2 regions of the Clostridium novyi NT genome follow, and region 2 is predicted to be linked to the other one. Evidence: riboswitches for the same ligand, from Rfam matches in the RefSeq annotation. Region 2 holds a riboswitch; the other holds the start of a gene.

Region 1 (16,034 bases), 210 kb from region 2:
ATAGGAATGTTGTTTGGATTTTCACCTTTTAATATTTTAATAGCTATATTTCCTAAAACTTTAGCCTCTTTTTCACGACAAATCATTTTCCCACCTAAGACTCCATGTCCCAAAAACATTTCCCAAATGCTATATATGGGCATATTTAAGTACTTAGTAGATAATACTGTATTGGAATCAATAAAAATATAGTCACTATAATTTGTTGTAAATCCTGATAAAAGCAAAATTACACTATTTTTATGATATTTTTTTAAAAAATCTTTATCATGAAGTAAGTTAACGTTATTTAAAAATATAAAATTAACTTTTCCCTTAAAAATAGGAATAATAGAATTTAATAATTTTTTTAATGATAATCCTTTTAATGAATTATCATTTATAACTATTACATTTTTAGTGTTTTTGTTTAAAGATAATGCCACATCTATAGTTTCTTTAAGAGGTGGACGTTCAATCATACCTGTAAAAAGAGGGTTTCCTTTTAATGTTGATTCATTAATATAATGTGTTCCAGTAAATACTACAGGTGTATTAGGAAATAGTGACTTACTATATTTAGTTAAAAAGTTAAGTGAATCATCATCAATAGAAATAATTAAATCAAATTTCTTGTGGAGAAACTTCTTTTTATAAAATGTATATATATTTTCTATGCACTGACAGTCATTAAAAGATTTAGTATCCATATATTCCACTGTTATATTTAAACATTCATTGGATGATTTTAATATAGGAATTAATGAATCTATCATATATTGTGAACGTTTAATGCATTTATCATATGAGTTAAGTATGAGAATATGCTTTGGCGTTATATCATGTGCAAAAACATCATAATTAAAACTATTAAAAAGGGTAAAAATAAAAAAAAGAATGTAAAAAAATTTAATGAAACTTATTTTGTACTTCATTAACTGAAATCTCCATAAAACAATAAATTTTTGTCATATTTACAAAAAAATAAAATTGTAAATATGTGATAATTCTAGCACTAGAATTATGAGATTTCAATAATTAAATTATTAAAATTAAATATTTTTAAAAATATAATTAAAAATCAATAAAATTTTTATAAAAGTTAATAATATATTAAGAATAGTTATGATAGGAGGGGATTTTTTGAAGAAAAAACTTATATTTTTAATTTTAATGGTATATTTATGTAGTATTTTATCGGGATGTGTTAAAATGTCAAAAAAAATGACATTAGAACTAAAAAAAGGAGAAGCTTTTAGAATGCAAATTGATGGTGATAGAAGTTTTAAAGGACCATCAAGTGAGTCTATAGAATTAAAGAGCAGAGAAGCATTTTTGTGTAGTGTAAATGATGTAAATAATGCTAAGGATATGGAAATAAAAGTAACAATTGATTCTATTGATATTGATGCTTATATTAAAGGAAAAGATTATTTGAAAAAATATTTATCAGATATAGGTATATTTTTAGAGGGAGACAAGTCAATATACTCTAAATTTTTAGGAAAAAGTTTTAAGGTTAAGTTAACGGAAAACGGTAAAGTGGAAAAGGTTATGGGAATTGATGATATAGGAAATGCTGTTTTAAAAGAAGAACAGGATCCAAAGAAAAAGGAACTAATTAAAAATTTTATAAAAAAAGAACTTTCAGAAGAAGTTTTAGAAGAAAAAATACAAAGAATAATAGGATTTTATTCTGATAAAAAAGTTGATACTGGAGATAAATGGGAAAAAACAAATAAAGTATTAGCTAATTTACCAGTGGACGTAGATGAGAAATATACTTTAAAAGAGCGTAAAGAAGGAACCACTGATATTATTGTTAATGGAGAAATAAAGAAAAGAGAATCAGCACAGCCTGTTAAAGCGGACGATGTAGAAATAAGTTATGAAGATATTAAGGGAAAGGAAAAGGGTACTATAACAATAGGGCAAGAAAATAAAATGATTAAAACGGAAGAACTGGATAGTGAATATGAAGGAAAAATAAAGATAATGTTTAAAGATCCAAGCAAGGGTGCTGAGTATGTTCCCGTTTCTGCAAAAGAAAAGATAACAGTAAATGTTTTAAAACAATAGAATGGAGATTCCTGGTTGTAAATTTATTAAAGCTTATTATAATTAATATTAGGATAAAAGCTTTAGGATATTATAAATTTATATAAGGAGAGATGCGTAAATGGAAGCTGTAGTAAACAAGTTTTTAAAGTATATTAGCTTTGATACTAAATCAAATGAAGATTCAAATGCACATCCAAGTACAGAAGGACAAATGGTGCTTGCAAAAGAGCTTGCAAGAGAATTAAAAGAAATGGGAATGATTGATGTATCTGTTGATAGTAAAGCATATGTTATGGCAACTTTACCTGCAAATACAGAAAATCATGTTCCTACAATCGGATTTATAGCACATATGGACACAGCACCAGATATGAGTGGCAAGGATGTAAAACCTCAGTTTGTAGAAAACTATGATGGAAAAGATATTATACTTAACAAGGAAAAAAATATTGTTTTAAAGGTTAAAGATTTTCCGGAAATTAAAGATTATATAGGAAAAACCTTAATAACAACAGATGGAACAACTCTTTTAGGGGCTGATGATAAAGCCGGAGTTGCTGAAATTATGACAGCTATGGAACATCTAATAAACCATCCAGAAATAAAACATGGAACTGTAAAGATTGCCTTTACTCCAGATGAAGAAATAGGTGCAGGAGCGGATTATTTTGATGTTGAAAAGTTTAATGCTGATTTTGCATACACTGTAGATGGCGGAACTGTTGGAGAATTAGAATATGAAAACTTTAATGCAGCAGGAGTTAAGCTAACTATACATGGAAGAAATGTTCATCCAGGTTCTGCAAAAGATAAAATGATAAATTCAATAACAGTAGGTAACGAACTTCATTCAATGTTACCAGAAAATGAAGTGCCAGAACATACAGAAGGATATGAAGGTTTCTATCATATTGTAGCATTTAATGGTACAGTTGAAGAAACTAAAATGCAATATATTATAAGAGATTTTGATAGAAAAAAATTCGAAGAAAGAAAAGCTACAATGCAAAAGGTTGTAGATACTTTAAATAGTAAATATGGTGAAGGTACTGTTGAACTTCAAATGAATGATCAATATTACAACATGAAAGAAAAAGTTGAGCCTGTACATCATATCGTAGATACAGCATTTAAGGCAATTGAAGAAGTTGGATTAGTTCCAAAGGTAGTTCCTATAAGAGGTGGTACTGATGGTGCAAGATTATCATTTATGGGACTTCCAACACCTAACTTATTTACTGGTGGACATAATTTCCACGGAAAATTTGAATTTATACCTACATTTGCAATGAGCAAAGCTGTAGATGTAATTTTAAAAATCATAGAGCTTTATTCAAAATAATTAAATATAAAAAATAAAAAAGGCTAGGATTAACATTTTAATCTTAGCCTTTTTTTAATTAAACTTTTTCTTTACTTCGTTAAAAATATCATCATTTACAAATGGTGCGCAGAACTTAAATATTTTTTCATGTCCACAACTTGGACAAACACAAATGCAAACATTATAAGGAATATTATCTATTATATGTACTTCTAAATTTTCGGCTACATATGAATCACCGCAAATTTCACAAGGAGTAGAGTTAATGATGTTATATTCACTTTCTATATATTTCATAATATCATGTAATACCATATGATGCCTCCTAATATTAAATTGATAAATATATTTAATGGTAGCATTTAAAAAATATAATTTCAAGAAAAAACCATATAAAAGTTTATGATTAGAGTTAAGTAAATATAAGCAAATATACTATCATTTGAAATAAGTGAAAATAAAAATTGCAAAAAATAAAAATTTGTATTGACAATATAGTGAAAAAGTGATAAATTTTATTTAGACAAGTTAATAAAGGAGACATTTAATCCTTCAGGGCAGGGTGAAATTCCCGACCGGCGGTAAAGTCCGCGAGCCACTTTAGTGGTTGATTTGGTGAGATTCCAAGACCGACAGTAAAGTCTGGATGGGAGAATAGGATTAATTTATTAAGAAAGTTAGGATAAATGCTTTTATTTGCTATGATCTTTATTAGTAAATAAAGATTTATTTTAATAATTTTGTAGAATATAACATGCCCTGAAAATTAGTTTTAATTTTCAGGGCTTAATTTTTTAATAAATCTAAAAAACAAATCTTACAGAATATTCTTTAAATAGCAAGTTTGTTAATCAGAAAATTCTCTTAATGTTTAAAATCCCTTTAGGAAAATAAAAAATAGATATTATATAGACAATTAAATATTGCCTTATGGGAGGTGATTTAGTGGAACTCAAATTTATGAAAAAAGCAATTGAGTTATCAAAACTAGGTGTAGGATATACATATCCAAATCCATTAGTTGGAGCTGTTATTGTAAAGGATAACAAGATTATAGGACAAGGTTATCATGAGCGTTTTGGAGGAGCTCATGCAGAAGTGAACGCATTAAAAAATGCAACAGAAGATGTTACTGGGGCAACTATGTATGTAACATTAGAGCCATGTTCCCATTATGGAAAAACTCCACCTTGTGCAAATACCATTGTTAAAAGTGGAATCAAAGAAGTAATAGTTGGAATGAGAGATCCAAACGAACTAGTAGCAGGTAGAGGAATTAATATTTTAAAGGAAAATGGAATCAAGGTTATTGTAGGAGTATTTGAAGAAGAAATAAAAAAGATAAATGAGATTTTTATAAAATATATTACAACAAAAGAGCCGTTTTGTATTTTAAAAACGGCCATGACATTAGATGGAAAGATTGCAACAGTAATGGGAGATTCAAAATGGATAAGTAATGAACTTTCAAGAGAATACGTTCATGAAATACGTCATAGAGTTGCTGGAATTATGGTGGGTATAGGAACAGTGCTTAAAGATGATCCAAGTCTTACAACTAGACTAAAAGAAAAGACTGGACGAGATGCAACTAGAATAATTGTGGACAGTAAAGGAAGAATACCACTAAATTCTAAGGTTCTTAACTTAGATTCTAAAGAAAAAACCATTATAGCCACAACTAAACTTGCAGATAAACTAAAAATAGAAGAAATAAAGAAAAAGGGAGCAGAAGTAATAATAACTCCAATAAAAAATGGAAAAGTTGATCTTAAATTTTTAGTAATTGAACTTGGAAAAATGAATATAGATAGCATCTTATTAGAAGGGGGAGGCACTCTTAATTATTCGGCTTTAAATGAGGGAATAGTTGATAAAGTAATTTCTTTCATAGCTCCTAAAATAATAGGTGGACAAGATGCTAAAACTTCAGTGGCTGGAGAGGGTATAAAAAAGATAAGTGATGCCGTAACTCTTCATGATATAGAAATATCAAATTTTCAAGAAGATGTGGTTATAGAAGGATATGTTAAAAAGGAGAATAAGGTATGTTCACAGGAATAGTAGAGGAAATAGGAACAATAAACTCAATATTTCAAAATCGTGAAAATGCAAGAATAAAAATAGATGCAAATAAGGTTTTAGAAGATGTGAATTTGGGAGATAGCATATGTACAAATGGAGTATGTCTTACTGTAACAGAATATGATAGTAAAAGTTTTACTGTAGATGTTATGGGAGAAACTCTAAGACGAAGTAATCTTGGGGAATTAAAAAAGGGGGATAAAGTTAATTTAGAAAGAGCCCTTGCACTCGGGGGAAGATTTGGAGGACATATAGTTAGCGGACATATTGATGGTGTTGGGGTAATAAAGGAATTTTCAAATGAAGGCAACGCTATATGGATAAGCATAGAAACAAGTAATGATATTTTAAAAAGTATAGTTTTTAAGGGGTCAATAACAATTGATGGGGTAAGTCTTACTGTTGCATATGTGGATGATTATATTTTTAAAGTTTGTATAATACCGCATACTCAAAGTGAGACAATACTCACAAGTAAAAAGACAGGCAACAAAGTTAATTTAGAATGTGACGTTATTGCAAAGTATATTAAAAAGCTTTTAATGGTACAAGAAAAGAAAAAGACAATTGATATAGATTTTTTAAAAGAAAACGGATTTTTTTAAGGGAGGAATAGAAATGGAACAATTTAAATTTAATACTATTGAGGAAGCTATAGAAGATATTAAAAATGGGAAAATGGTTGTTGTAGTTGATGATGAAGATAGAGAAAATGAGGGAGACCTTTTAATGGCTGCTGAAAAGGTTACCCCAGAAGCTATTAATTTTATGGCAAAGTATGCAAGAGGACTTATATGTATGCCAATGACAGAAGAAAAGCTTAAGGAATTAGACTTATACCAAATGGTAATAAACAATACAGATACTAAGGAGACAGCATTTACAGTTTCTATAGATTCAGTTGAAACAACTACAGGTATTTCAGCATTTGAAAGAGCGTTAACAATAACAAAAGCTGTAGAAAAAGGAGCTAAAGCTAAAGACTTTCAAAGACCAGGACACATATTCCCACTAAGAGCTAGAAAAGGTGGAGTGCTAAAAAGAGCAGGACATACAGAAGCTGCTGTAGACCTTGCAACATTAGCAGGACTAACTCCAGCAGGAACTATTTGTGAAATTATGAATGAAGATGGAACAATGGCAAGAGTACCTGATCTTATGAAATATGTAAAGGTACATAATTTAAAAATAGTAACTATAGCAGATTTAATTGAGTATAGAAGAAAGACAGAAAGCTTTATTGAAAGACAAGGAAGTGCAAGTCTTCCAACTAAATATGGTGAATTTGAAATTATAGGTTATGAGGACAAATTAACAGGAAAAGAACATGTAGCATTAGTAAAAGGAGATATAAAAAACGGAGAACCAGTTTTAATTAGAGTTCATTCTGAATGCTTAACAGGAGATGTATTAGGTTCATTAAGATGTGATTGTGGAGATCAATTAGCACAAGCATTAAGACAAATAAACAAAGAAGGTCGTGGAGCATTACTATACATGAGACAAGAAGGTCGTGGCATAGGTTTAATAAACAAAATAAAAGCATATAAGCTACAAGACAATGGAATGGACACTGTTGATGCCAACTTAGCTTTAGGATTCCCAGAGGATTTAAGAGATTATGGAATAGGAGCTCAAATTCTTAAAGATTTAGGAGTTGAAAAAGTAAGACTTATGACAAACAATCCTAAAAAGGTATCAGGAATATCAGGGTATGGAATTGAAATTGTAGAAAGAGTTCCAATAGAAATAGAATGTAACAAGAAAAATGAATTTTATTTAAGAACTAAAAAGGAGAGAATGGGACACATTCTAAACTTTAAAAACATAAAAAAATATGATAAATCAATCAAGGAGGCATAATAATATGAGAGTATATGAAGGAAATTTAATATCAGAAGGAAAGAAATATGGAATAGTAGTAGGTAGATTTAATGAATTTATAGGAAGTAAATTATTATCAGGTGCGTTAGATGCCCTAAAACGTCATGGAGTAAAAGAAGATGAAATAGAAATTTCTTGGGTACCGGGAGCATTTGAAATACCTCTAGTTGCTAAGAAAATGGCTAAAACTAAAAAGTATGATTCAGTAATATGTTTAGGTGCAGTTATAAAAGGTTCTACAGCACACTTTGATTATGTATCAAGTGAAGTATCAAAGGGAATTGCAAATGTATCATTAGATACAGAAGTTCCAGTAATCTTTGGAGTGCTTACAACAGATAATATAGAACAAGCTATAGAAAGAGCAGGAACAAAGGCTGGAAACAAGGGCTATGAAGCAGCGGTAACTGCAATTGAAATGGCTAACTTACTAAGTGAAATATAGTATAAGGTAAGATATTATAAACATAAAAATTGTATTATAATTTTTTAAAATATATAGATTAACATCCTAGATTTATAAAAGTGTAATTAAAAATTAGAATAAGTGATAAAAATAGTCTAAATTATTTTTCTAAAATAGTTTAGGCTATTTTTATTGTGTTTAAGTATAGGTGCAAATAAATATAAACTTTTGTTATAGATTTAGACAACCCCTCATATATATTAAATAGAAAAGTATATGGGTAAATGAGGTGATAATAGATGATAAATATTATATGGTTTGTTCTGCTTGGCATAGGAATAGTTTTTGGACTAGCTACTGGAAATGGAGAAGTTTTATCAAAATCAATAATAAGTTCTACCCAATCATCAGTTAAGCTTGTAATTGGACTTGTTGGAATGATGAGCCTTTGGTGTGGTGTTATGAAGATAGCACAAAAAAGTGGCATTACAGAAAAACTTGCAATTCCATTAAAGCCATTACTTAGATTTTTATTTAAGGATGCATCAAAAAGCAAGGATGCTATGGGAAGTATGATAATGAATTTAACATCTAATATGCTTGGACTTTCTAATGCGGCAACCCCATTTGGAATTAAAACAATGGAAGAACTACAAAAACTTAACCCTAAAAAAGATACAGCAACAAATGATATGGCGTTATTTTTGGTGTTAAATGCAGCTTGTATTCAACTTGTACCAACCTCTGTAATTTCAATGAGGGCAGCCTGTGGATCTCAAAATCCAGGTGTTATAATCCTGCCAGCTATAATGACAACTGGAATTGCAGCTATTATGGGCGTTGTTTATTGCAAGATTTTAGAAAAGTTTTTTTGATACTTGAATAAGGGGGTAAAAAATTGAAATACTTTATAATATCTATAGTACCTATATTAATCGGATTTATTGTCATATATGGCATGATAAAAGGTGTTAAAATATATGAATGTTTTATAGAAGGAGCAAAGGATGGACTAAAGTTATGCGTAAACATATATCCTTATCTTTTAGCAATGTTATTAGCTGTTGGAGTATTTAGAGGTTCTGGAGCTTTAGGATACTTTATAAATTTTGTAAGACCAGTAGTTAAATTTATTGGACTTCCACCAGAAGTTGTTCCTCTTGTTATGGTAAAACCACTATCAGGTAGTGGAGCACAAGGAGTATTTATGGACATATTAAATCAATACGGAGCTGATACATATATTGGACTTGTAGCGTCTATAATAATAGGTTCTACCGAAACAATCTTTTATACACTTACTGTTTACTTCGGGTCTATAAATATTAAAAAGATAAGACATACTGTATGGGCAGCTGTAATGGCAGATTTAACAGCAGTAATAGCGGCAGTTATAATAGCTAGTAGAATATTTGTAAAATAGACAAAAATTGAATACTAAATGTTACAGTTATGAAACCTTTTTAAATAAAATATTATATATAATAAATATAGATGAAAATGTAAAAAATACATATAAAGAGGGGATAATAAATGAAGAAAATATTATTTCAAGATACAGATTCCTTGTTTGAAAAAGCAGGACTTGGAGCTTGTTTAGGAGCTTGTTTTGGATCTGTATTTGGTAATATGATGCTATTTCTAGCATTAGGATTAACAGTTGGAGTAACTTCAGAATTTATTCGCAGCTTAGTATATTATGAAAAGAACAAAATTATTAATCATTAAATAGGAATTAATTAGGGATAACCTAGTTAATTCCTATTTTGTTTATAGTGAAAATTACTTTAAATATGTTATATTCCAATTGTTTGAAAACATCGTAATAATATGTTATTATTAGATAAATTATCTTTTATACATACAAGTGTAGTTTATACACATACAAAAATACGTTTAGGAATTTACTCATTAAAGGGGAGTGTACATATATGATTAAAGTAAAAGTGCCAGGAACAACTGCAAATATGGGACCTGGATTTGATAGTTTTGGAATGGCTCTTGATATTTATAATGAAATAACGGTAGAAGAAATAGAATCTGGATTTGAAATGTTACAAGAAGGAGAGCTATCAGAAATTCCACTAGCAGAAAACTTAATATATACAACATTTTTAAACACATTAAATAAGCATAATTATAAATACAAAGGATTTAGAATAAATTTATCTAAGTGTGATGTACCTATGTCAAGAGGGCTTGGAAGTAGTGCTACATGTATAGTAGGAGGAATTTTTGCTGCAAATTCTATAATGGGAAATGTTATGTCTTTTGATGAAATAATAAAAGAGGCTGTAAGTATAGAAGGACATCCTGATAATGTAGTTCCTGCAATTGTTGGAGGAATGACTGTTTCTATAATGGACAAGGATAATGTAATATATTCTAATGTAACAGTTCCTGATAGATTAAGAGCTTTTGTAATGATACCTAATTATAAACTAGGTACGGAAGAGGCTAGAGGGGTTCTACCAGATAGTTATACAAGAGAAGAATGTGTATTTAACATATCTAGGGCTGCAATGTTAGTAAATGTTATGAACAATGGAGAGATAGAAAAATTAAGATTATGTATGCAAGATAAAATACATCAAAAATATAGAGGGGCTTTAATTAGAAATATTGATGATATATTTAAAAAAGCTTATGAATTTGGCTCTCTTGCAGAATTTATAAGTGGGTCAGGTTCAACCTTAATAGCCTTTATAGATAAAGACAACAATGAATTTTATGATAGAATGAAGAACTTTTTAGATACTTTAGAGGATGAGTGGACAGTACATTTATTAAAGCCTAACTTTACAGGGGCAGAGATTATAAAGAATAGGTAATTCCAAAAGGGATTACCTATTCTTATGTTATAAGTATATTTTTATATATTAGTTTCTAGTTTCTTTAAAGTTTTTCTAAACAATATAAACATAATAGTGCCGTCGATTATCCATTGAATCCCTGTAATCCACCATACATAGACTACAGAAGTTTTTGCAATATATACAAAGTAGAACATAAGAGGCAATCTAATTAGCCAACTAGATATAAGTGATACAATAAAAGGTGTTTTAGTATCACCCATTCCTTTTAATGCCCCTCCAAGTATAAGAGATAATCCCATAGGAATTTGCTCAATTGCAGCAACCATTAGACATAGTGATCCTAAATGAATAACTTGTTTTTCACCTTCAGTTATAAATAATTTAATGAGGAAATTAGGTGCTATTAAAAACATTAATGCACATAAAGCCATAAATATTGTTCCAAGGATTGTGCAAGTGTAAGCGTAATTTTTAGCTTCTTTAAAGTTCTTTTCCCCTATTTTATGACCAATTAGTGTAGTTGCTGCAACTCCAAATCCCCAACCAGGCATAAATGATACAGATTCTATTGTTGTAGTTATCTGATTTGCTGCAAAGGAAGTTTCGCCAAGACGCATTATCATAAATGTACTTAAAAGTCTGCTAACATCAAAGGCAGCTTCTTGAAATGAAGAGGGAATAGCAAGAACCAAAAGTGCTTTTAATTTTGTAAGATTTAAATTTATTATATATTTAAACTTTAACTTTATTTTAGATTTTGTAATTATATAAAAAACAGCAAATAAAAATCCAGAAAGCTGAGCTATAGATGTTGCTATTGCAGCGCCCTTTACTCCAAGTTCAGGAAAGCCTAGCTTACCAAATATTAAAACCCAATCTAAAGGAATATTTATTATGTTTATTATAAGGGAAATAATCAGCGGAGTTTTTGTATTTCCATAACCTCTTAGAACTCCATTTAACATACTGGTTTGCATAGTGAAAAATGAGCCTAAAGCTATGATTTTCATATAAGTATTTCCAAGAAGTATAACATTATTTTTAGCTCCACCAATGCGAAGAATACTGCTTGACTTTGTAAATAATAATAGAGAAATTATAAGTGAAATAATAAGACCTATGAAAAAACCAATAGATGCATATTCTTCAGCTGATTCAAACTCTTTAGCTCCAAAACGTCTAGCAACAATAGAGGTAATACCAATGGATATACCCACAGCTATAAATATGTTGATAAATGTGTATAGTATTTCAACGCTCAATCCAACAGCACTTACAGAATCTTGTCCTCCATATTTTCCAACCATCATTGTATCAAGAACACTTATGGTCATATATAAAATCATTTCTCCTACAGCGGGAAGGGCAAGGGATAGAACGTCTTTAATAGTTTTTTTGTTGAAAGTCATAGTATCACCGTCCTTTGATATATAAATAGAGTGAATTAATATCATTTTATAGGAAATCATTAGAAAATGGAACGTTGTTTTCGGTATAAATTAATTAATTTTTGCATAAAAAAAGAAACTATTAGAAAAATCTAATAGTTTCTCAGGCTGTTGATAAACATAATTTGTCAACAGCCTTTTTACATTTATTACAAAAAGGGTTTTTAGTTTTTATGTAGAATATATATTTTAGACCAATAAATCTTTTAGCCCGTTAGGGCTCCTACGGAGGAAAAATGCTTACTAATAATGAAAGAAAACAAAATCAATTAGAACTAGTTTACATAGAAAATTTAGTACCTGAAAATCATATACTTAGAAAAATAGATAAATACATAGACTTTTCATTTATAAGAGATTTAACTAAGGATTTATATTGTCCTGATAATGGAAGACCTTCAGTAGACCCAGTTGTATTATTTAAAATGCTTTTTATAGGATACCTATTCGGTATACGTTCAGAGCGTCAGCTTGTAAAAGAAATCCAGGTAAATGTAGCTTACAGATGGTTTTTAGGATATGGACTTACTGATAAAATACCAAGTCATTCCACTATAAGCCAGAATAGAACAAAAAGATTTAGTAATACAAATATACATCAAGAAATATTTGATAATATTGTATTTCAAGCTATTAATAGAAACTTGGTTGATGGCAAAATTCTATATACTGATTCTACTCACTTAAAAGCTAACGCTAATAAACATAAATTTATTAAAAAAGAAATAACTAAATCCACAAAGGAATACTTTGATGAATTAGAGAATGACATTAATAAAGATAGAATTAATCATAATAAAAAGCCTCTAAAAAAAAGACTAAAATAGCTGAAACTAAGGAAATAAAAGTAAGTACAACTGATCCAGACAGTGGATATATGGTTAGAGATGGAAAACCTAAAGGCTTTTTTTATTTAGATCATAGAACTGTTGACGGAAAGTATAATATTATAACAGACGTTCATGTTACTCCCGGGAATATAAACGATGTAGATCCTTATGTTAAAAGAATAGAAACTCAAATAGAAAAGTTTAATTTTAATACAAAATATTTAGTAGCAGATGCCGGATATTATACGAATCCTATTTGTAAACAAATTTCAGACAAAAATTATCAAGGTGTTTTTGGGTTCCGTTTAGGACCCCATGTTAAAGGAAAATATACAAAATATAGATTTCAGTATGTTAAAGAATTAGATGGATATGTGTGTATTAATAATTGCTTTTTAAAATATAGAACTACTACGAGGGAAGGTTATAAAGAATATTTAAGTAATGCGGAGCATTGTGCTTATTGCAAATATAAAAATAATTGCTTAACATCTGATAAATCCATTAATAGAACTATACGTCGTCATGTTTGGGAAGACTATAAAGATCAAATTTTTAGATTTACTAAAACAGAAAAAGGTAAAAGTATTTACAAACGACGTAAAGAAAAGATTGAGCGTAGCTTTGCTGATTCAAAAGAATTACATGGGCTACGTTATTGTCGCATGCGAGGAATTAAAAATGTTTCTGAGCAGTGCCTACTTACAGCGGTAGTTCAGAATATGAAAAAGATAGCCATGGTGCTATCGCATTATTTTTTGTGTACATTAATTCAAATTTATTCCAAATTAACATACATAATAAATATTTTTCGAATGCTATCGCATAAAAGAATTTTGGCGTAAACAAAAAAGAAACCATTAGAAAAATCTAATAGTTTCTTTTTATTTAAATTGTAATGTTAACTTACAACTATAAAATATCCAACACAACCATTAATATCTCCTTCACCTAAAGGAGGTGCATATATACACCCTACACCAATTTCTGTAACATTAGGATTATAAATATTTTTTTCTAGTTTTATTGGTGCATGATACTTTTCTTTTGGTACTGATTCTGGATAATATCTCATAACATTTTTTAAATCAAGATTATAATTCGGATTTTTACCTTCATCAAATAATTGCTGTTGTTCCCAATTGCTTATGAAGTCTTTAGCATTTTTGAATATGCAAGAAGATTCACTAATACATTTAACAGGCTTATTATAACCAAATAATTCTTTTGAGTGATCTTCTAAACATATTGCTTTTTGTATACTTGGATTAACATTTTCATTATATTTTTTATTATTTGTATGAACAAATGCATAAGGTATAGTTCCATTAGCCCAACATTTAAAATTACCAGTTAGATTACAAGGTAATTTGTATCCAAGATAATAATAAGAAAAACATAGATAGCTTCTTTTAGCAGAATATTTTCCTATAGCAGTTAAGTCATTGCTTAAAGTTAAAGGTTTTAATCCCTTAGCTTTCCTTCTTTGATTAACTTCTTCTACCATCTGTTTTTCAAGATCTGGTCGCCATATAAATTGGCATAAAGAAAATCCATTACTTTTATCTGTTATAAGGTCAATATTAGCTCTATAATAACCTTTTTCTTTTGTAGATAAAGTAAAGAAAGTAGGACTATAATTTTTAGGAAAATCTTCTTTTATTTTAGAATTAAATTTGTATCTTAAAGAAGAAGCAAGAAATATATTATCATTATTACAATTATTAAAATTAATAGTTAGATTAGGTATTTTTTTGTAATAATCACAGTCTGTAATTTCTTTGTAATTTTTATTTTTATACTTATTATTAAAAGTTTTCATACTAGCAACATAATCATTATAGTGCCAAATATGATATTGGTCTTTAGAAAATTCCTTACGTCTTGTACTATCAAGAAATAATCCTATCCAAAAATCCGGATCTTCACTTTCATAAAAACCTTTTTTTTGGTTTCCAGAACGCTTACCTTCTAAGGTTTTTACTATTGTTTCTATGCTATCTTTTTTAATAGGTTTATTATTATTTATTTTTTCTTGTTTTATTTTTTCTTTTTCAAGGTCCTCTTTACTTTTTACTGTAAAAATCATGACTACTTGTTTTTTTATAACGCTAGAATCTAGTGCTTTTATTCCTTTTTTAATAAGAATAGCATATTGTTCACCTTCAATATAACCTTCTTTTGGTGGCAATACTATTATTGTTTTGTTATCAGTGCAAAGATGAATTTCAGTATTCATTATTTTGCCATTTTTGTCTATAACTATCAAGGTATCTTTAGTTATAGATTCTTCATCAATTTCTTTATTGAAATTGATTGTAAAAATTTTATCTCTAGGTACATCCATTGATTTGAACTTTGAGTAATAACCATTTAGACTTGAATCAATAGGAATATTTTCTCCATATGCTATTATATTATTAAGGTTAGTAAAAAGAGATAATACCAAAATCATTAAAAAATTAATATAAATTATAAAAAGTTTTTTCATAATAACCTCCCTAAAAAAGTCTTATTAATAAATTATACTATAAAAGTTAATATTTGCAAAACTAGGTTTAAATTTATAATTTATTTATTATATTTAGTTAAGTATGGTATTATTTATTTGTATAATAAAGTTTGGAGGGAATTAAATTGCTTCAGTGGAGAGAATTATATAAAGAATGTATTGAATGTCATAATTGTGAACTTGGAGATAAGAGAACTCACATGGTTTTTGGGGAAGGAAATCCAAAGGCTAATTTAATGTTTATAGGAGAAGCTCCGGGAGCGGATGAAGATAGAACTGGAAAACCTTTTGTTGGTAAAGCAGGACAGCTTTTAACTAAGGGATTAATGGCTTTAGATTTATATAGAGATAGGGATTATTATATAACTAATATTTGCAAGTGCAGACCTGAAAATAACAGAAATCCAATGGATCATGAAGCTTATGCATGTATACAATATCTAAGAAATCAAGTTGCTTTGATTAAACCTAAAATTATAGTGTGCTTAGGAGCTGTTTCAGGAAAGTATATAATAGATAAGGATTTAAGGATAACGAGAGATAGAGGAAAATGGATAGAGAAGAAGGGTGTTTATATAATGCCTATATTTCATCCAGCTGCAATTTTAAGAGATGATAATAAAAAGCCATTATTTTGGGGGGATTTAAAGGAAATAAAAAGAAAGTATTTGGAGATTAAATAAAATATG
Region 2 (16,034 bases):
AAATGGTTATGTAGTAGCTCATGTAAAATCTAATAAAAAGAGAATAACTATAACAGGGTGTATACCATATGTAATGGAAGGTCAAAATCTAAAATTACAGGGTCAGTGGGTTAATCATCCTCACTTTGGACAGCAATTTAAAGTTACATCTTGCGAAGAAATAGTTCCAAATTCTTTAGAAGGAATAGAAAAATACTTATCTTCAGGTATTATATCAGGAATAGGACCTGTAACTGCGAAAAAAATAGTAGAACATTTTGGAGAAAAAACACTAGATGTATTAGATGAAGATATTGAAAAACTTAAAGAGATTGATGGGATAGGTACAAAAAAGATTGAAACCATAGCTAAATCATACTCAAAACAAAGAGAAGTAAGAAACATAATGGTGTTTTTACAGACTTATGGAGTAACAGCAAAGCAGTGTGTAAAGATACATAAAAAATATGGTCATGATTCTATTGCAGTTGTGAAACAAAATCCTTATACACTAACGGAAGATATATCAGGAATAGGATTTAAGACAGCAGATAAAATAGCCAGAAGCTTAGGGATTGAATCCAATTCACCTTTTAGAATTCAATGTGGTATAAAGTACATAGTAAATCAATTTTGTGGTATGGGAAATACATGTATGCCATTAGAAAAGTTATTAAAGCAATCAGTAGATGTGCTTGGGGTTAATGAAGAAGAAATTATGAATAACATTCAAGAGACAGTATTAAATGGAAAATTAAAAATTGAGACTATAAATAATGAAGAATATGTATTTACAATGCCTTATTATTACTGTGAATTGTCTGTTACAAGTAAAATATTGACTTTAAGCACAAGTGATTATGGAAAGTTAAATATAGATGTAGATGATAAAATACAAGAGTTCGAAAAAGATAATAATATAAGCTTTGCGCCTACTCAAATACAAGCTATAAAGGGTGCATTTGAAGGTGGAATTGAGATAATAACAGGGGGACCTGGTACGGGAAAAACCACTATAATAAAATGTATTACAGAGATATTTGAAAATGCCTCTATGACTGTATTTATGGCAGCTCCAACAGGAAGAGCAGCTAAAAGAATGAGTGAAGCTACAGGAAGAGAATCTAAAACAATACATAGATTATTAGAACTTGGATTTAGTGATGATGATAATATGGAATTTCTAAAAACAGAAGAATCGCCACTTCAATGTGATGTTGTAATAGTAGATGAAGCCTCAATGATAGATATACTGCTTATGAATAATCTCCTAAAGGCTATACCTATGGGAACTAGACTTATAATTGTGGGAGACGCAGATCAGTTACCGTCAGTTGGACCTGGAAATGTTCTTCGTGATCTAATAGAGAGTAAATGTATAAATGTAGTTAGATTAAGAGATATATTTAGGCAGGCTGAGGAAAGCATGATTGTAGTTAATGCACATAAAATAAACAATGGTGAAATGCCTATACTAAATAAAAAAGGAAAGGATTTTTATTTTTTAAACTCTCAAGAGTCGGACAAAATATTAGATACATTGGTGGGACTTATAGATAAAAGACTTCCTAACTTTAATCAAAATTGGAACAAAATAAAGGATATCCAAATACTATCTCCTATGAGAAAGGGACTTTTAGGAATAGAAAATTTAAATTTGAGACTTCAAGAAGTATTAAATCCTAAAGCTAAAGATAAAGACGAATTGGAATTTAGAGATGTAACATTTAGAGTTGGAGACAAGGTGATGCAAACAAAAAATAACTATAATCTAAAATGGACATCTATATATGATCATAGTGAAGAAGGGGTTGGAGTATTTAATGGGGATGTTGGATATATATTATCCATAAATGATGATAAGGTAACAGTGGTCTTTGATGAGGATAAAAAAGTTGTATATGATAATATGTATTTAGATGAATTAGAACTTGCTTATGCTATGACAGTTCATAAAAGTCAAGGAAGTGAATTTCCTGTAGTTATAATGCCGGTGTTTATGGGACCGCCGCTTCTTATGAACAAAAATTTATTTTACACAGGAATTACAAGAGCTAAACAAATGGTAGTTTTAGTTGGGATAAATAAAGCAATTCACTTTATGATAAATAATAATAGAAGTTTTGACAGATATTCAGCTTTAAAATGGAGAATATTAAACATATTAGAAGAAAATTAAAAATATAAATAAGGAGGGCAGATATGTATACTATAAATAAAAATAATATAGATGTTAAAAATATAATAATTAATAAAATACTCAGATGGAGTTTATCTGAAGAAAAATTTTTAAATATAGTATCGCCACCTTATAATTTTTCTGAAATATTTTTAAAAGTTATAATGTTCTTTGTAAGAAATAAAAAAAGAGTTTTATATATAACTAATGAAAACCCTAGCAACATAGTTATAATAAACAACATAAAAAAGTATACAAATTTTACAGATTACACTTATTATAGTGGTTGCGATGATTTAAATAAAAGTGCCCTAGTTATAACGCCTTCATATAAAGCTAAAAATATAAATGATAAATTTGATTTAGTCATTTATGATGATATAAAAAGTTTTTCAGATGATACTATGGAAGATATTTTAGAAATTGCAATAAACTTATGTGATAAACAGGGAAAAATAATAACATATGTAATTGAAAAAATATTTCATAATAATAATGAAGTAACTTTTCCTATAAGGGATAATTTTATACCAATAATTGAACCTAAATTTATAGAAACTAAAATAGATATAAATAAGGACATACCATATGTAATTTATGAGTATATAAAATGGTCTATAAAAGATAATCATAAAATGATAATTTTTGTTCCAGATGAAAAGAAGGTAGAAAATGTTTATAAATATTTATATAAATACTGCAAAGATTTAACGCCAAATACCATTAAATATATAAATGGAAAGAGTTCTAGTAAAGTTTTATATAATATAAAGGATTTAAATGATTGTATAGTCATAACAAATAATATTAGTAATATAGATTTTAAATTTAAAAGCTTAAATGTCATGGTGTTTTTTGCAAATAGTGAAGAATTTAATTATAAAAAGTTAGTATATCTTTGTGGTAAAGTGGGTATAAATGAAAATAGACATAATGGAGAAGTAATATTCCTAGGAAATTATGAAACAGATAATATTGATAAGGCAAAAAAAATAACGAGGTATTTTAATAAAGAAGCATGGGAAATGAATTTGTTAAAAATATAAAATACTATATAAATTGTTTTCTTGATGTAATCTATAGCGGAAAAGAAAAATGTATAATTTGTGAAGAAATTTCAGAAGCTAATAGAGTGTTATGTTTAGATTGTATTAGAAATATGAAGCTGTGCAATAAAAAGACAGTAATTAATAAGGGTGCATATAAGTTTTGGTGTTATAGTTCATTATATTATAGTGGAATTACAAAAGAGTTAATATTAAATTTAAAATATAAAGGTCAATTTTTAGCAGGGAAAGAACTTTTAAGATATCTTATAAATACTATAGAACTTTATGATATAAAATTTGATATTGTTACATATGTACCATCTTCTAAAAATAAGTTAAAAGAGAGAGGATACAATCAAAGTAAGTATTTAGCTAAGTTAGTAGCTGAGAAAACGGAAAAGAAACTTTTAAATACTTTAAAAAAAAGCAAAAGGACACAAGATCAAATAGGTTTGGGAAAGTATGAAAGATGGGAAAATTTAAAGGAATCATTTATATATGTAGGGAATGGTAAACTTAAAAAACAAAAGGTCTTACTAGTAGATGATGTTTTAACTACAGGGGCAACTACTTTTTATTGTGCAAAAGAGTTAAAGAAAAATGGTGCTGAGGATGTTATTATATTAACTGTAGCTAAAAGTAATTTTTAAACCCTCTACACTACATTATAGCATATAACTAAAAAAATATCCTTTAGAGGTTACTATATTAACATTATGATATATAGAGAGAAACAAGTTTCTTACAGTAAAAATTGACTAAATTTTCAGTAAACTAATGTTGGATTAGTTGTTAATATTTTAAATAGGTTATAAAATATATATATAAAAGATAATAAATTATATCTTCCAAACATTAATTATAAGATGTTAAAACTAGAAGATATGCATGAAAGGGGCTGGCTTTATGAACATAAAGGTTAATGGAAAAAATATTCAAGTAACAGAAGGATTGAGGGATGCAGTAGAAAGAAAGTTATCTAAATTAGATAAATATTTTGATCCTAATGTAGAAGTCATTACTACCCTAAGTGTACAAAAGAATAGTCAAATTGTAGAGGTTACAATACCTTTTAATGGTGTTATATTAAGAGCTGAAGATTCTAATAGTGATATGTACGCTGCTATAGATATAGTTTTAGAAAAATTAGAAAGACAAATAAGAAAGCAAAAAACTAAATTACAAAGAAGAAAACATGGAGATGCATTAAAGTTTCAATTTATACCTGAATATGTCCCAAAAGATGATGAGGATAATATAGAATCAAAAATAGTAAAAACAAAAAGATTTGCAATAAAGCCAATGAGCAGAGAAGAAGCAGTTCTTCAAATGGAGTTATTAGGACATAACTTCTTCGTATTTACAAATGCAGAAACTGAAGAAGTAAATGTGTTATATAAAAGAAAAGACGGTCAATATGGATTAATAGAACCAGAATTTTAGAAGAGTTTAGAATGATTTAAAAAGGAGGCTATAAAGTCTCCTTTTGTTTTTTAAAAAAATTTAAAAAATGCTCAAAATCTTTAAATGCTATATTTGCTTCATATTCTGAGTTTATATAGTCTTTAAGAGTGAAATCATCATTTAAAATTAATATTACTTTACGACCATGCTTATAAGCTAAAGCATATTCGGCAGTAAGCTTATTTACTACTAAAATTAAGTTCCTAGAATGCATATTTAATTTACTAAAAGCATTAGACGAAGTAGTTAATATATGTCTATCAGGAACTAATATTCTGTCACTAAAAGTGTTGATTATATATTCAAGAATACATTTATTTTTGCAAACATTACACTTCATGTTGCCTGAACGACATAATTTATAAGAAAATGATATAATACTCTTAGTATTTTTTAAAAATGCTAAATCATAAGAGGATAATTTTGTTGTGTTTATAAATATAAAGTTTGGGTTTACGGTATTCACTGGAATTTTTAATTCTGTAAAATCATGTATATCCTTAGAATTGCTTATTGAAGATGCAGAGAAATTTCCATATATTTTTTTTATGTATTGTATTAAAACAAAGTTTGGAGATAATATATTGTTGTATTTACATGAAAAATTACTATTTATAAGTTTTTCATAACAAGAATGATGACTTATATCACATTCATCTGTGAAAAAAAAACAATTATATGGTGAAATATTATTTATGAATTTTAATGCAGCTACATCTACAGTATTATTTTTAAATAGCATATCTATATTAAATAAAAAGCACGGTTCATTAGGCAGCATAATAAAAATCCTTCCATATTAATATATAAACTTTTACAAATAGTATATAAAAAAATACATAAAAAAACAAGAAAATACATAAATATAATTTATAATACAGGAGAAAACTTTGCCAATACAAACAAAAACTATTTAAAAAGTATAATATTGAACGGTTTATAAATAGGTGATATAATCATAAAGTATAACAAAGTATAATAGCGAAAAAATATAATTTAGTGAGGATGAAAGTAATGGGATTGTTTGAAAAGATATTTGGTACATATAGTAGTAGAGAAATAAAAAAGATTATACCAATAATTAATAAAATAGATTCTTATGAAGAAGAGTTTAAAAAATTAACAGATGAAGAGTTAAGAAATAAAACAGATGAATTCAAAGATATGTTAGCGAAGGGTAAAACATTAGATGATATATTACCAGAAGCGTTTGCTGTAGCAAGAGAGGCTTCAGCTAGAGTTCTTGGTATGAGACACTTTAGAGAACAGCTTATAGGTGGTATTGTTCTTCACCAAGGTAGAATTTCGGAAATGAAAACAGGTGAAGGTAAAACATTAGTTGCAACACTTCCAGCATACTTAAATGCATTATCAGGCAAAGGTGTTCATGTAATTACAGTAAATGACTACTTAGCTAAAAGAGATAGAGATCAAATGTCACAACTGTATGGATTTTTAGGATTAACTACAGGAGTTATAGTTCATGACTTAGATAATGAACAAAGACGTGAAGCTTATAATTGTGATATAACTTATGGAACAAATAATGAATTTGGATTTGACTATTTAAGAGATAACATGGTTATTTATAAAGAAGAAAGAGTTCAAAGAAAGCTAAACTTCTGTATTGTGGACGAAGTTGACTCTATTTTAATTGATGAAGCTAGAACTCCACTTATAATATCAGGAGAAGGAGATAACTCCACTGACTTTTACAAAGTTGCAGATTTCTTTGCTAAAACTTTAAAAGAAGATGATTATACAGTAGATGAAAAGACTAACTCAGTTATTTTAACTGAACAAGGTATTGAAAAGGCAGAAAAATTCTTCCATATAGATAACTATGGTGATGGAGATAATATGCAAATTCAACACCACGTAGTTCAAGCGTTAAAGGCTAATTACACAATGAAACGTGATAAGGACTATATGGTTAAAGATAATGAAGTTATAATAGTCGATGAATTTACAGGAAGACTTATGGAAGGTAGAAGATACAGTGACGGTCTTCACCAAGCTATAGAAGCTAAAGAAAATGTTAAAATTCAAAAAGAGTCAAAAACTCTTGCAACAATAACATTCCAAAACTACTTTAGAATGTATACAAAGCTTTCTGGTATGACAGGTACTGCTCAAACAGAAGAAGCTGAATTTAGAGAAATATATGGACTTGATGTAATAGTTATTCCTACACATAGACCAATTGCAAGAATAGATGCTCCAGATGTAGTTTATAAATCTGAAAAAGCTAAATTTAAAGCTATAGTTAATGAAATTGCTGAAACGTATAAAAAGCAACAACCAGTTCTTGTTGGTACAGTAAGTATAGAAAAATCTGAACTTCTATCAGATATGTTAAAGAGAAAAGGAGTCCCACATCAAGTATTAAATGCTAAGTATCATGAAAAAGAAGCTGAAATAATTTCTCATGCTGGTGAAAAAGGTATGGTTACTATAGCTACTAACATGGCTGGTCGTGGTACTGATATTAAACTTGGAGAAGGCGTTGAAGAAGTAGGCGGACTTAAAGTAATAGGTACAGAAAGACACGAATCAAGACGTATAGATAACCAATTAAGAGGACGTTCTGGTCGTCAAGGAGACCCTGGATATTCTAGATTCTATGTATCATTAGAAGATGATCTAATGAGAATATTTGCGTCAGATAGATTACAAGGCGTTGTTGAAAAATTAGGATTAACTGATGAAGATGCAATTGAAAGTAGAATGGTTAGTAATGCAATAGAAAACGCTCAAAAGAAAGTTGAAGGAAATAACTTTGATGTAAGAAAGAGCGTATTACAATATGATGATGTTATGAATCAACAAAGAGAAGTTATTTACAAACAAAGATCACAAGTTCTTGAAGGTGAATCTTTAAAAGAAGATATTCAAGAAATGATAAGATCTGTTATATCTGAAGCTGTTGATGCTCATATGAGTGGACTTGATGAAACTTTAGAAGAAGATTTAGAAAAATTATTAGCTTATCTACAAGAAATTTATTTACCAAAGAATGTTGTAACTGTAGATGAACTTAAAATAAAATCTGATGATGAAATAAAAGAAATTTTAATTGATATAGCAGAAAAAATGTATAGTGAAAAAGAAGAAGAAGTAACTCCAGAAAGAATGAGAGAAATAGAAAGTGTAATTCTTCTAAGAATTGTTGATACTAAGTGGATGGATCACATTGATAATATGGATCATTTAAGACAAGGTATGGGACTTAGAGCTTATAGACAACAAGATCCAGTTCAAGCATATCAATTTGAAGGTAGTGAAATGTTTGATGAAATGATCAATGGAATAAAAACTGATACTGTAAAATACTTATTCCATATTCAAGTTGAAAAGAACATTGAAAGAGAAAGAGTTGCAAGAGAAACTTCTACTAATATAAATGATGGTGAAGGCGGAAGTCATGAGCCAATAAAGAGAAAAGAAGAAAAGATTGGTAGAAACGATCTTTGCCCATGCGGAAGTGGAAAGAAATATAAAAATTGTTGTGGAAGATAGATAAATTAAAAAATCCAGTATAACTGGATTTTTTAATTTATTAATTATTGTTTATAGAAAGGGTGATTTTATGATAATTCAGTTAGAAGAAGCAAATAACAAAGTTACTGAATTAAACTCAAATTTAGACGAAGTGAGGGTTTCACTTTGACATCGCTAAGATGGAAAAAAGACTTGGAGAACTTGAACATAAAATGCAGGAAAGTGATTTTTGGGACGATATAAATAAAGCTCAAGAAATTACTCAGGAAGCAAAAGGTATAAAAGACAGAATTGATGGATATAACTCTACAAAAACACGCATAGAAGATTTAGAAGTGTTAATAGAAATGAGTATTGAAGAAGAGGATGAATCTTCTATAGAAGAAATATTAAATGAAGTAGAAGAAATTGAAAGTATAATAGATAACTTTAAAGTGGAAATTTTACTTTCAGGTGAATATGATAAAAACAATGCAATAGTAACTCTTCATTCTGGAGCTGGTGGAACTGATGCTCAAGATTGGACTGAAATGCTACTAAGAATGTATACAAGATGGGCAGAAAAAAGAGGATATAAAGTAGATGTACTGGATATACTTCCTGGAGATGAAGCTGGAATTAAAAGTGCAAATCTTAAAATAACAGGTGAATTTGCTTATGGATATTTAAAGGCTGAAAAAGGAATCCACCGTTTAGTTAGAATATCTCCTTTTAATGCTAATGGAAAAAGACAAACATCATTTGCATCATTAGAAGTAATACCTGAACTTAAGGAAAATCAAGACATAGAAATAAAAGCAGATGATTTAAGAATAGATACTTATCGTGCTAGTGGAGCTGGTGGACAGCACATAAACAAAACAGATTCAGCAGTTAGAATAACTCACATTCCAACTGGAATTGTAGTACAAAGTCAAAGTGAAAGAAGTCAATTCCAAAATAAAGATACTGCCATGAGTATGCTTAAATCTAAACTTGTTGAACTTAAAGAAAGAGCTCATAAAGAGAAAATAGAAGACCTTTCAGGAGACTTAAAAGAAATAGGTTGGGGAAGTCAAATAAGATCATATGTATTCCAACCATATACTATGGTAAAAGACCATAGAACTAACACTGAAATGGGAAATGTTGATGCAGTTATGGATGGAGATATAGATATATTTATATTAGAATATTTAAAGGCTAATAATTAAAATTTAATATGAGTAATTAAAAAGGACATATAAATGGAACTTGGGTTCCCTTTATATGTCTTTTTATTGTTTTACAAATCAGCAAATTGAACAGCAATCATCATGTTCTTCTTCACATACATCGCAAGTATCTGGTTTTGGAATTGGCTTTGGTTTTGGTAAAGGTTTTGGTCTACTTACCTTTGCTAGAGTATATATGATTTGATTGCAACAGTTATCCATAGTTTGTGTACTTACTATTTGATATCCATATCCAAGAAGTTTAGATAGAGCATAGGCGCAGTTTGAACCTCTAGGAATTCTCCTATCACTGGAATAAGAAACGTATATGTCATTACAGTGACACCAACCACTACTTTGTTCGCAAATAAGAATTATTACTTTTGCATTATTTTTCATTTAAAAGTGAACCTCCTTGTAATCTTCAGAAATATTGTAAAAGGTAACAAGCTATAAAGCTTGTCTCTTTAATATATTATGTAAAATAATGGATATGTGTTACATTATATAATTTTATTTATAAAAATTATATAATTGTATACTTATGTTTTTATGGTAAAAATGTCATTATTAAAAGCTCTAATATTTTTAATATATTGGGTTAAACTATTAATGTTAAAAATCAAGCAAGAACAAGGGAGGAATTTTAAATGCCAACAGGAACAAAACTAGAACAAGCGGTAGCTTCAGCTAAAGGGTTATCAGCTGATTTAAAAACATTCTCACTAGATACAGATAACCAAGAGGCTAAACAAATGTTTAAACAATTATCAACAACTGTTGAAAATGTTGCTCAAACTATTCAAGGAAGACTTGATTTCGTTAAACAAGAAGAACCTCAATACAGAGACTAAAATTAAGATAAAAAATCCTATGTTTTAGAATTTAAACTAAAGCATAGGATTTTTTTATTTTAAATATATAGTTCAGACAAGAAATTTAAATAAAAATACCTATATACATAATAAATATTGTGGATTGGACTTTTGATTTATATTAATGTAAAATTATGAGAGCGAGAGCAACTATATTTAAAGATAGGATGGAGGAAACCATGACGAATATTAATGATAAATTAGCAAAGGAATTTAATATTAAATTAAAACAAGTAGACAGTGTTATTGAGCTTTTAGATGGAGGAAATACTGTCCCGTTTATAGCTAGATATAGAAAAGAAAAAACTGGTGGACTTGATGATGTGGTTTTAAGAAATCTTGCTGAAAGACTTACATATTTAAGAAACTTAGAAGAGCGAAAAAAAGATGTAATAAGAATAATTGCAGAACAAGAAAAGTTAACAGATGAATTAGAATCAAAAATTAATAAGTGTGAGACTTTAACAGAGGTTGAGGATATATATAGACCATTTAAACCTAAAAAAAGAACTAGAGCTACAATAGCTGTTGAAAAGGGATTAAAACCTCTTGCAGAAGTTATATTAAGTGGTGAATTCACTGGAAATATAGAAGAGTATGCAAAAGAGTTTATAAACGAAGAAAAAGAAGTTATGACTATTGCTGATGCTTTAAATGGAGCTAAAGATATAGTAGCTGAAGCAATTTCAGATGAAGCTGAATACAGAAAGTGGATAAGAGAATACGTTAGAAAAAATGGAGTTATTGAGTGCAGTGGAAGTAGCGACGAACCAACTCCATATGAAATGTACTATGAATATTCAGAAGCTGTATCTAAAATACCTTCTCATAGAATACTTGCAATAAATAGAGGAGAAAAAGAAAAAATCTTATCTGTAAAGGTAGTATGTGATACAGATAAAATAATAGATTATTTAAATAAAAAATCTAAAAAAGATAATGAAATTACAGATAAGTTCATTGAGGAAAGTGTAGAAGATTCATTAAAAAGACTTATATATCCATCAATTGAAAGAGAAATAAGAGCAGAACTTACTGACAAAGGAGAAGAAGGAGCAATTGAAGTTTTTAAGGCTAATTTAAGTGCGCTTTTAGTGCAGGCTCCAATAAAAGGTAAGGTTGTATTAGGATATGACCCTGGATTTAGAACAGGATGTAAAATAGCAGTTCTAGATGATACAGGAAAGCTTTTAGACACTGCAACAGTATATGCAACTGCTCCACAAAATGATGTAGAAGGTTCAATTAAAATACTTAAAGAACTTGTTTATAAACATGATGTAGATGTTGTTTCACTTGGAAACGGAACAGCAAGTAGAGAATCAGAAGAAGTTTTAGCAAGACTTATTGATGAAGTGAAGAAAGAAACAGGGAAAGACTTGTTTTATGTTGTAGTATCAGAGGCAGGAGCATCTGTATATTCGGCATCAGAACTTGCATCAAAAGAGTACCCTGACATAAATGTATCAATAAGGGGAGCAATATCAATAGGACGTAGACTTCAAGATCCTATGGCTGAACTTGTTAAAATTGATCCAAAATCTATAGGGGTTGGGCAATACCAACATGATGTTGCACCTAAGAGACTAGATGAATCTCTAAGTGGTGTTGTGGAAGATGTAGTAAATAGTGTTGGAGTAGATTTAAATATAGCAACACCTTCACTTTTATCATATATTTCAGGAGTTAATTCAACTATTGCAAAAAACATTGTTGAATATAGAGAAGAAAATGGTAAGTTTAAAAATAGAAAAGAGTTATTAAAAGTAAAGAGACTTGGACCTAAAGCCTTTGAGCAATGTGCAGGTTTCTTAAGAGTTACAGAAAGCAATGAAGTTCTTGATAATACAGCTGTTCACCCAGAATCTTATAAAGCCACTAAAGAATTTTTGAAGATGTTAGGGTATACAGAAGAAGACATAAAAAACGGAAAGTTAGATGATATAGATGCTAAAGTTAAAGAAAGTGGAATAGAAAACTTAGCTAAAGAATTAGAAGTTGGAGTGCCAACTCTTAAAGATATTATTAAAGAAATTAAAAAGCCAGGTCGTGACCCAAGAGAAGAACTTCCAAAACCAATATTTAAAAAGGGAATAGTAGATATAAATCAACTAAAACCAGGAATGATGCTTACTGGTACAGTAAGAAATGTAGCCGATTTTGGAGCTTTTGTTGATATTGGAGTGCATCAAGATGGATTAGTGCATATAAGTCAGCTATCAGATAAGTTTGTAAAGAATCCACTTGATATAGTTAAAGTAGGAGACATAGTTGAAGTTAGAGTATTAGAGGTAGACGAGAAAAGGGGAAGAATATCTCTTTCTATGAAGAAGTAGATATTGAATTTTCTGAAAAGTAATAGTATAATTAATTTAAGAAAATAAATAAGTTAATAGTATCTTCAGGGCAGGGTGTAATTCCCGACCGGCGGTTAAAGTCCGCGAGCTATACTTGGTATGGCTGATTTGGTGAGATTCCAAAACCGACAGTAAAGTCTGGATGAGAGAAGGTATAGATAGAGTTTTAATATGATTTTTTGCCCTGATAACTTTATGTTATTAGGGCTTTTTGATTGCAGCTCTACCCATAACCTTGAAGATAGCAAAACAAGGGGGTTTATTATGAGACATAATAATTTAAACAAAATGATCAAAATTTCATTATTATCTGTAATGGCATTTATACTAATGTTCTTTGAATTATCAATACCTATTTTTCCTGAATTCTTAAAAATAGATATAAGTGACCTACCAGCACTTTTAGGTGCTTTTGCACTTGGACCTATAGAAGGAATAGGAATTGAGTTATTTAAAAATGTACTAAAAGTAATATTCAAAGGAACTGCTACTGGATTTGTAGGCGAACTTGCAAACTTTATAGTAGGAGCAGTGCTTGTTGTAGTAGCTGGATATATATATAAATATAAAAAATCTAGAAAAACAGCAGTTTTAGGATTAATAGCAGGTTCAGTTGTAATGTCAGTTGTTGCAGCAGTATTAAATTACACAGTATTTTTACCACTATTTGCTGTAGCTTTCAAAGCTCCAATAGAAGCATTTGTTGCAGCAGGAACAAAGGTTAATTCACATATACACACTTTAAAAGATTTAGTAATGTGGTCTATACTACCATTCAATTTATTAAAGGGCGCTATAGTATCAACAATAACTTTAGTAATGTATAAGAGTGTATCACCAATATTACATAAAGAAGAGGTTTTACACCAAAGTGGAAATGCAACACCTGTAAAAAGTGAAAGATAAAATTGAATTTAAAAAGGCACTAAAAACTATGAGTTTTAAGTGCCTTTGTTTTATTATAAAGTTATTTATTTTAAAATATCTTTTTTCCACATAATGATTCCGTTTATATTTGGACCATAATAATTTTTGCGAAGTCCTTCCTTAGTAAATCCGTACTTTTCATATAGTTTTATAGCAGATATATTATTTTCTCTAACTTCAAGTGTTAAGTTAGGAATATTTTTTTCTTTGCAAATTTCTAATATTTTGCCCATTAAAATATTGCTATATCCATTGCCACGAAAGTCCTTGTAAATAGCTATATTAGTAATATCAGCTTCATCAAACATAAACCATAGACTTGCATATCCGAGTATAATATTTTTATCTGTATCTTTAAGCACTATATATTTGTAGGCATTATCGTTAAATTCACTTTTAAGAGAATCAATACTAAGTGGGCTTGTGAAACTCGAATTATTAATCTTTAATACATCATCAAGATGTTTTTCGGTCATGTCCTCAACAGTTAAATTATGCATTCTTTTGAGTTCCCATCTTTTTTTCATATTCTCTTTCAGCCTGAGATTTTCTAAGATATATAGGTGCAAATGTAAGAGGATCATCAGCTAAACCTTCTTTTATTCTGCTAAGTCCTAGTTCTCCAAGAGATGATGCACGAGCTAAGTTAACGTTGTTTGGTGCGAAGTTTACTTTTTCAAAACTAGATGAAAGCTTTTCTTTAAATTTAGGAATAGCATCTCCAATGAAGCTTACAGAATCGTAATTTCCGTTCTTTATAGTGGATATTAAATCATCAATATGTATAGCCATATAATCAGTTAATCTTTCAAGTTTACCATTTTTAAAAGAATATAAAGCTGTATAAACATTATCTCTTAAAGCATCAATAATAGGGCATACAACACCATCTGTATAAGCTAAATTAAAGGCAAGTGCATCTAAAGAGGAAACCCCTATAAAAGGCTTATTAGTAGCTGATGCAAGACCTTTAGCAGTAGCCATACCAATTCTAAGACCTGTAAATGAGCCAGGACCGCTAGATACTGCAAATGCATCAATGTTATCTAAAGATAATTTTAAATCTGTTAATAAGTTATCTATTAAAGGCATTAATATAACAGAATGTTGCTTTTTTCCGTTTAAATTAACTTCACCTAATAATTTATCTTCTTCTAAAATAGCGCAAGAAGCACTAGAAGTAGAAGATTCTATGCTAAGAATTTTCATAGTTTAATCTCCTTTACATAATTGTATTTGTCGCCATTAGGAGTTAAAGTTATTTTTCTAAAGTTTTCTCCAAGTTCAGGCATTTTCTCTATTGTAACATTTAAATATTCTTCAGGAATTAATTCTTCTATATAGTTGGCCCATTCAATTATGCTAACTCCATCTCCAAATATATACTCATCAAATCCAATAGCTTCTATTTCATCAGGGTCATTTACTCTATATACATCAAAATGATATAATTTTAAATTTCCTTCATATTCATTTACTATATTAAAAGTAGGACTAGTTATATGTTCATCTATTCCAAGTCCCTTAGCTATACCTTTTGTTATATGAGTTTTACCAGTTCCAAGATCACCAATTAAACATATAATATCTCCGCTATTTGCAAGTTTTCCTATTTGATATCCTATATCTACAGTTGAATCTACATTATTAACTACAAATTGCATTTATATCAACTCCTAAGATTTAATACATTAAAAATAACTAATGAAATTCTAATTCATTAGGAATTAGTAATTCATTAGTTATTTTATACTAAATATAAGAAAAATAAAAGCATCTAAAGGGCTTATTCATTGTAATAGTGCTATTTAGTGAAATAAAATTAAGTTATGATAAAGCTTCTTTTAAATTATTAACAGCTTTTTTGCAAATAAAATTTTTTTCAACCATATTATCTAGAATTTTATAGGCTTCTTCATTGTTTAGTCCTTTTCTATAAGGTCTATCCTCGGTTAACGCCTGAAATATATCGCAAACGGCAAGTATTCTACATTCTTCACTTAAATCTTTAGCGGAATATCCATTTGGATAACCTGTACCATTTAGTTTTTCGTGGTGATTTGAGGCCCAGTTTTTTATATCAGGGATATCGCCTATTTTGGATAAAATTATATTAGTGTAATATACATGAGATTTTATTATAGAGAATTCTTCGGGTGTTAGTTTGCCGTTTTTATCTAATATAGATGAAGGGATAGCGAGTTTACCTATGTCATGTAATAGCCCAGCTATTTTTATCTTGTGACATTTTTCATTTGAGTAGCCTAAATATTTTGAGATTTTAAATGCGAGTTTTGCAATTTCACGAGAATGAGTAGCTGTAAAGGTGCTTTTGGAATCTATTATATTTGAAAATATATATGCTATAGATTCAAATTGTTCTAAATTTAGGTATATACCTAGTTTAGGCGCTATATTATCTAAGATAGAATCAATAAAAGATATATTTTCAAGGTCAAACCAAAATACATCCTTAGAGGACACTTTAACAAAAGCATTACATATTTTTG

The links. A riboswitch is a leader RNA that binds a small molecule or an ion and turns the genes downstream of it on or off. The one in region 2 is predicted to bind FMN.
Region 1: linked by a shared signal. The riboswitch ahead of ribD (bifunctional diaminohydroxyphosphoribosylaminopyrimidine deaminase/5-amino-6-(5-phosphoribosylamino)uracil reductase RibD) and the one ahead of NT01CX_RS10155 (ECF transporter S component) in region 2 are both predicted to bind FMN.

The regions. Positions count from the first base shown of each region.
Region 1 is NC_008593.1:2,394,961-2,410,994, reverse strand. Features, by position in the region: gene NT01CX_RS11205 (sensor histidine kinase) at 1-755, opposite strand, end outside; gene NT01CX_RS11200 (DUF6263 family protein) at 1,123-2,058, shown strand; gene pepT (peptidase T) at 2,159-3,382, shown strand; gene NT01CX_RS11190 (hypothetical protein) at 3,437-3,679, opposite strand; FMN riboswitch at 3,909-4,028, shown strand; gene ribD (bifunctional diaminohydroxyphosphoribosylaminopyrimidine deaminase/5-amino-6-(5-phosphoribosylamino)uracil reductase RibD) at 4,310-5,428, shown strand; gene NT01CX_RS11180 (riboflavin synthase) at 5,413-6,054, shown strand; gene NT01CX_RS11175 (bifunctional 3,4-dihydroxy-2-butanone-4-phosphate synthase/GTP cyclohydrolase II) at 6,068-7,312, shown strand; gene ribE (6,7-dimethyl-8-ribityllumazine synthase) at 7,317-7,778, shown strand; gene NT01CX_RS11165 (nucleoside recognition domain-containing protein) at 8,039-8,614, shown strand; gene NT01CX_RS11160 (spore maturation protein) at 8,638-9,162, shown strand; gene NT01CX_RS11155 (hypothetical protein) at 9,273-9,467, shown strand; gene thrB (homoserine kinase) at 9,671-10,570, shown strand; gene NT01CX_RS11145 (MATE family efflux transporter) at 10,612-11,964, opposite strand; one part of gene NT01CX_RS11140 (IS1182-like element ISCno1 family transposase) at 12,240-12,810, shown strand; one part of gene NT01CX_RS11140 (IS1182-like element ISCno1 family transposase) at 12,810-13,678, shown strand; gene NT01CX_RS11135 (Ig-like domain-containing protein) at 13,735-15,324, opposite strand; gene NT01CX_RS11130 (uracil-DNA glycosylase) at 15,471-16,028, shown strand.
Region 2 is NC_008593.1:2,187,986-2,204,019, reverse strand. Features, by position in the region: gene NT01CX_RS10205 (SF1B family DNA helicase RecD2) at 1-2,158, shown strand, start outside; gene NT01CX_RS10200 (hypothetical protein) at 2,182-3,204, shown strand; gene NT01CX_RS10195 (ComF family protein) at 3,177-3,857, shown strand; gene hpf (ribosome hibernation-promoting factor, HPF/YfiA family) at 4,114-4,650, shown strand; gene NT01CX_RS10185 (hypothetical protein) at 4,679-5,452, opposite strand; gene secA (preprotein translocase subunit SecA) at 5,686-8,190, shown strand; one part of gene prfB (peptide chain release factor 2) at 8,261-8,338, shown strand; one part of gene prfB (peptide chain release factor 2) at 8,340-9,365, shown strand; gene NT01CX_RS10170 (hypothetical protein) at 9,444-9,764, opposite strand; gene NT01CX_RS10165 (DUF1657 domain-containing protein) at 10,016-10,219, shown strand; gene NT01CX_RS10160 (Tex family protein) at 10,420-12,576, shown strand; FMN riboswitch at 12,634-12,755, shown strand; gene NT01CX_RS10155 (ECF transporter S component) at 12,862-13,503, shown strand; gene rimI (ribosomal protein S18-alanine N-acetyltransferase) at 13,569-14,051, opposite strand; gene tsaB (tRNA (adenosine(37)-N6)-threonylcarbamoyltransferase complex dimerization subunit type 1 TsaB) at 14,017-14,733, opposite strand; gene tsaE (tRNA (adenosine(37)-N6)-threonylcarbamoyltransferase complex ATPase subunit type 1 TsaE) at 14,730-15,188, opposite strand; gene NT01CX_RS10135 (HD-GYP domain-containing protein) at 15,352-16,034, opposite strand, start outside.